Regions from separate parts of the Micromonospora sp. NPDC050784 genome, predicted to be linked through region 2. Evidence: riboswitches for the same ligand, from Rfam matches in the RefSeq annotation. Region 2 holds a riboswitch; the other holds the start of a gene.
What was found. Region 2 has a riboswitch for S-adenosylmethionine ahead of ACIBD9_RS01065 (aminotransferase class V-fold PLP-dependent enzyme). Riboswitches for the same ligand answer to the same signal wherever they lie in the genome.
Positions count from the first base shown of each region.

Region 1: linked by a shared signal. The riboswitch ahead of ACIBD9_RS26030 (ABC transporter substrate-binding protein) and the one ahead of ACIBD9_RS01065 (aminotransferase class V-fold PLP-dependent enzyme) in region 2 are both predicted to bind S-adenosylmethionine.

Region 1 covers NZ_JBITGG010000022.1:46,914-49,979, forward strand. Annotated here, with positions in the region: gene ACIBD9_RS26025 (amino acid transporter) at 1-1,474, shown strand, start outside; SAM riboswitch class IV at 1,561-1,672, shown strand; gene ACIBD9_RS26030 (ABC transporter substrate-binding protein) at 1,945-2,856, shown strand; gene ACIBD9_RS26035 (amino acid ABC transporter permease) at 2,896-3,066, shown strand, end outside.
Region 2 covers NZ_JBITGG010000001.1:224,310-227,375, reverse strand. Annotated here, with positions in the region: gene ACIBD9_RS01070 (aromatic acid exporter family protein) at 1-648, shown strand, start outside; gene ACIBD9_RS01065 (aminotransferase class V-fold PLP-dependent enzyme) at 662-1,906, opposite strand; SAM riboswitch class IV at 1,977-2,097, opposite strand; gene ACIBD9_RS01060 (PrsW family intramembrane metalloprotease) at 2,121-3,066, shown strand, end outside.

The sequences.
Region 1 (3,066 bases), on a different contig from region 2:
GGGGCACGAGGTGCTGGTCACGCTGCTGCTCGTGTCGCTGCTGGGCGCGGTGTTCCTCAAGGGATTCACCCAGGCCATCGGGATCGCCGTCGTCCTGGTCGCGATCTACCTGACGCTGAACGCGGTGGTGGTGGCCGACGCGCTGTGGCGGGTGGTGACGCATCCGAGCGCGGTCGGCGACTGGACCACCATGCTGACCACCGGGCACGGCGACCCGTGGTTGGTGGTCGGGCTGTCGCTGCTGGTCTTCCCGAAGCTGGCGTTGGGCCTGTCCGGCTTCGAGACCGGGGTGGCGGTCATGCCGAGCGTACGAGGTGACCCGCAGGACTCGGAGGCCCGACCGCTGGGGCGGATCCGTGGCGCGCGCCGGCTGCTCACCACCGCAGCAGTGATCATGAGCGTCTTTTTGATCACCAGCAGCGTGACGACCACCGTGCTCATCCCACCGGAGGCCTTCCAGCCGGGTGGGCCGGCGAACGGGCGGGCGCTGGCCTACCTGGCGCACGCCCACCTCGGCGAGGTGTTCGGCACCGTCTACGACCTGTCCACCATCGGAATCCTCTGGTTCGCCGGGGCATCGGCGATGGCCGGTCTGCTCAACCTCGTGCCGCGCTATCTGCCCCGGTACGGTATGGCGCCGACCTGGGCGCGAGCCGTCCGGCCGCTGGTGCTGGTCTTCACCGCCGTGGCGTTCCTGATCACGATCGTCTTCGAGGCCAGCGTCGACGCGCAGGGCGGCGCGTACGCCACCGGGGTCCTGGTGTTGATCACCTCAGCGGCGACGGCGGTGACGCTCGCCGTGCGACGGCAGCGTCAGCGCGGCCGCACCATCGCGTTCGGAGTCATCGCGGTGATCTTCGTCTACACCACGCTGGCGAACGTGGTGGAGCGTCCGGACGGCGTCAAGATCGCGGCCTGTTTCATCGGCGGGATCATCCTGGTGTCGGTGCTGTCCCGGCTGATGCGGGCCTACGAGCTGCGCGTCGACCACGTCGAGCTGGACCCGACCGCGGCCCGGCTGATCGACGAACGCGCCGGACGACGGATCCGTCTCATCGCGCACGAACCCGACCGGCGTGACGCGGCGGAGTACCACGCCAAGCTGGCGCAGACCATGGCGGACAACGACTTCCCCGGCGACGGCGACGTCATCTTCGTCGAGGTCAAGGTCACCGACCCGTCCGACTTCGAGACCGGGCTGCTGGTCCGCGGCAGCGTGGTCGACGGCCGCTTCCCGGTGCTCAGCCTGGCCAGCTCGTCGGTGCCCACCGCGCTCGCCGCCCTGCTGCTGGAGATCCGCGACCGCAGCCGTCGGCGCCCCCACATCTACTTCGAGTGGTCCGAGGGCGGCCCGGTTCGCAACTTCCTGCGCTACCTCGCGTTCGGGCAGGGCGCCATCGCCTCGGTGACCCGGGAGATCCTGCGCCGCCAGGAGCCCGACCCGCACCGTCGACCGCATGTGCACGCCGGCTGACGTGCGGGCGGGCAGCTCGTCGCGCACGGTGAGCGTGGTCATAACGACTGGACGACCCACCCGTTGGTGCTGCTAGCCTCGGCGCAGGTCATGAGTGCCAGCGCGAAGCCCCGGCTCGCTGGCCGGCAACCCTCCTCCGCGGTGGGGTGCCCCGGGTGAAGACCAGGCACCGGCACGACGTCGGTGCAAGCGTGGCCTGGCACCCAGGTCAGCACAGACCCGGGAGAACCATGCGCATCCTCAGCACCGCCCCACCGACCGACGTCGCGGACTCCCGCACCGGTCGACCCTCGCCTGCCCTGACCCGGCGACGGCACGTGGACATGATGCGAATGTGCAGCGCCGCCTGTCGTCGCGGCACCGCGCTCTAGCACAGCCCTTCCCGAAACCCTTTCCACCGGTACGCCCTCGGGCGTTCCGTCGGTGGCGCACGCCCGTGCGCGCCGAGACACCACCCTTCGGAGACGCCCGTGCGATTCCTTCCTGCCCTGACCCGCGCCGCCGCCCTGGGCGCGGCCACGATCCTGGCCGCCACCGCCCTCACCGCCTGCGGCGACGACAGCTCGTCCGACGCCACCGCCAACCCGTACGGCCTGGCCCAGCCGGGCGTGCTGCGCGCCGGCACACTGACCGACGCCCCGCCGAACGTGTACCTCAAGGACGGAAAATTCACCGGCTTCGACAACGACCTGCTGACCGCCGTGGCCGGCAAGCTCGGCCTCACCGTCGAGTTCGTCGGCACCGACTTCTCCGCGCTGCTCAGCCAGGTCAACAACCACAAGTTCGACGTCGGCAGCTCCTCGATCACCATCACCGAGGCACGCAAGAAGACCGTCGACTTCGGCAACGGCTACGACTTCGGCTACTTCGGCCTGGACGTCCCGGCCGGCTCGCCGATCACCAGCTTCGACCAGCTCGCCGGCAAGCGGGTCGTGGTGGTGCAGGGCACCGTCCAGGACGACTACGCCACCGGCAAGCAGCTCAACCCGGTGCGGGTGCCGGACTACAACGGCGCGATCAACCAGCTCAAGGCGGGCACCGCCGACGCCTGGATCGCCCCGGCGGAGATCGGCGAGAAGTCGGCCACCGACAGCAACGGCAAGATCACCGTGGCGGCCAAGCAGCTCAGCCCGGCACCGACCGCCTACGCCGTGGCCAAGGGCAGCGACAAGCTGCGCGAGGCGCTGAACAAGGGTCTCGACGAGGTCATCGCCGATGGCACCTGGAGCCGGTTGCAGGCGCAGTACTACCCGGGCCGGCCGATCCCGGCGGACTTCACCCCGGGCAGCGGCACGGTGCCGGTCCCGTCCGCGTCCGCGTCGGCGTCGGCGTCGGCGTCGGCGTCGGCGTCGGCGTCCGCGTCCGCGTCGGCCGCGTCCTGAACCGGTGACGAGCGAGCGGGGCGGTAGGAGGAGCGACCGATGGATCCGTTGAGCACCCTGTGGGAGACCTTCTTCGACTGGGACGCGATGCGCGAGGCGCTGCCCGAGATGCTGACCGTCGGGTTGCCCAACACGCTGATCCTGGCGGTCTCCGCCGCCCTGCTCGGCTCGGTCCTGGGCCTGCTGCTGGCCGTCGCCGGGATCTCCCGC
Region 2 (3,066 bases):
GCCCGACCCGCCCTGGACCTGCTCGCCGACCAACTCGACGCCACCGCCGACGGGCTACGCAACCGGGACCGCGCCGCCATCCAGCGCGCACTGGAGAGGCTGCGCAACAACAAGGATGAACTGGCCACGTTGGGCGAGGCGATCGAGGGAGCCAAGGAAACCGCGACCCTCTCCCCGGCCCGCTGGCACCGCCGCGACGAACTCACCCACTACGCGGAGGCGGCCGAACCGATCGACCGGGCGATGCGCAACAGCGGCACGCTGATCCGCCGGTCCGTCACGCTGGTCGAGGACGAGGAACCGGTGCCCGATCCGATGCCGGACGCGATCGGCCACCTCGCCGAGTCGGTCCGGCTGCTCAAGCACGAGTTCGCCGCCGGCGAGGAGCCACAGAAGGCCCGGGAACGGTCGCTGCGGGCGGTCAGCGAGGCCGGCCGGGCGTACGGCGCTGGGGTCGGCTTCTCCGGCAGCGTGGTGGTCGCCCAGATCCGCACCACCGCGAGCGACCTGCTGGTGGCCTCCGGGATCGAGCAGGAGGAGGCAAACCGGTGGATCCGCACCGCCTTCGGGGAGCAGGAGCGCCCGGTCGGTGAACCCGCCGAGGCCGGCGAGGCGCCCAAGCCACCCACCGCCCCGCCGGTCGGCTGAGCGCCGGCCGGGGTCAGCCCAGCTCGGCCAGCGCCGTGAGCAGCCGGTCCACCTCGGCTGCCGTACTGCCCAGCCCGATGCTGGCGCGGAGCGCGGTGGGCGGCAGGTCCCGCCGGCCGGTACGCCCCGCCGCCTCGCTGAGCAGACGCCGGGCCAGCGGGTGGGCGCAGAACAACCCGTCCCGTACGCCGATGTGGTGCTCGGCGGCCAGCCGGGCGGCCACCTCGGTGGAGTCCCAACCGGCGACCACGAACGAGATGATGCCGACGCGGGGCGCGTTCGGGCCGAAGGTGCGCAGCTCGACGACGTGCGGCAGGGAGGCGAGCCCGGTCCGCAGCCGGGCCAGCAGGGTCTGCTCGTGGGCGGCCAGCGCGGCCTGGTCCGCGTCGTCGAGCGCCGCGCACACCGCCGCCAGGGCAACCGCGCCGAGCAGGTTCGGGGTGCCGCCCTCGTGTCGGGCCGGGCCGGTCGCCCAGGTCACGTCGTGGGTGGCCGGCCCGACGTGGCTGGTGGCCCCACCACCGGCCAGGTACGGCGGGGCGGCGTCCAGCCAGTCCGCCCGGCCGATCAGCACGCCCGCGCCGAACGGCGCGTACAGCTTGTGGCCGGACACGGCCAGGTAGTCCACGTCGAGCGTGAGCAGGTCGATCGGGGCGTGCGGGGCGAGTTGCGCGGCGTCGAGCACGATCCGGGCACCGTGCCGGTGGGCCACCCGCGCCAGTTCGGCGACCGGCCACCGCTCACCTGTCACGTTGCTCGCACCGGTCACCGCGACCAGCACCGGCAGGGCCGGGCTGCTGCCCCGGCGCAGCTCGGTGAGGGCGGCGGCGAGGTCGCGTACCGCCCCGTCGGGGTCGGCGGGCACCGGCAGCCGTACCGACCCGCGCGGCCAGGGCAGCAGGTTGGCGTGGTGCTCGCCGGCGAACGTGACCACCGTGGTGCCGGCCGGCACGGCCCGCGCCAGCAGGTTGAGCGCGTCCGTCGTGTTGCGGGTGAAGATCACATGATCGTCGGCGCGAGCGCCGAAGAAGTCACCGATCGTCTGCCGCGCCTGCTCGTACGCGAGGGTGCAGCGGCGCGACAGCGCTCCCGCTCCGCGATGCACGCTGGCGTACCAGGGCAGCAGCTCGGCCACGGCGTCGGCGGCGGCCCGCGCGCACGGCGCACTGGCCGCGTAGTCCAGGTTGATCTCGCCGGGCACGCCGAGGACGTCGAGCGGCGCGGGCGGCGCCGACGGCACGGTGGGCAGGCTGGGCAGCGAGGGAACGAGAGTGACGGACACGCCGGAACCTCCGGGGTCAGGGACCCCGGGTGCGACATCGGGACGGGGTCCGCGCTTGCCCAGCACACCGATCGGGCTGGGCCCGGTCATCACCCGGGGCACCCCACCGCGAACTCGACGAGGGTTGCCGGCCAGCAAGCCGGGGCTTGACGCTGGCGCTCGTGACCTGTCGGCAGCATAGCGGCTACCGATGCGACCGAACCAGCCGGCGGGGGATGGCTACGCTGACCGCATGGCCGACACCCCGCCCGGTTCACCGCTGCCGCCGTCGCCCGCCGCCCCGCCCGCGCCCGCCGCCCCACCTGTGGGCGAGACGCCCCGGATGCCGCTGCGCCGACTGGGCTGGCGGCGGTTCCTGGTGCTGGCCGGGGTGGTGCTGTTCATCGCGGCGTGCGCGGTGTTCATGGTCTTCACCCTCGGCCAGTCGCTCGGTGCGCAGGCTCTGCTGATCGGGGTGGTCGCCGCCATCCTGCCGGTGCCGGTGCTGGTCGCCTGCTTCCTCTGGCTGGACCGGTACGAACCCGAGCCGCTGAAGTACCTGATCTTCTGCTTCGCCTGGGGAGCGTTCGTCTCCACCGCCGCCTCGCTCACCGTGAACGACTTCGCCGCCAACCGTTTCGCCGACTGGGGCCTGCCGTCCGCGCTCACCGGGGTGCTGGTGGCGCCGTTCATCGAGGAGCTGACCAAGGCGCTGGGCCCGATCCTGCTGCTGGTGTTCCGCCGCCGCGAGTGGTCCGGGATCACCGACGGCCTGGTCTACTGCGGGCTCGCCGCGGTCGGCTTCGCCATGGTGGAGAACATCCTCTACCTGGGCGGGTTGGGCTACGCGTCCGGCGCCGACCGCTACGGCCCGGCCACCGGCATCCAGCAGGTCATCGCGATCTTCATCCTGCGGATCCTGCTGTTCGGGTTCGCCCATCCCCTTTTCACCTCGATGACCGGTGTGGGGCTGGGCATCGCCTCCCGGACGGCCGACCGGCGCATCCGGGTGCTCGCCCCGATCGGCGGCCTGCTGCTGGCGATGATGCTGCACGGCACGTGGAACCTGCTGCCCACGCTGACCCAGGCCACCGGCGAGGCCATGATCATGCTGTACGGCTTCCTGGGCCTCATGGTGCCGGTCTTCTTCGGCACCG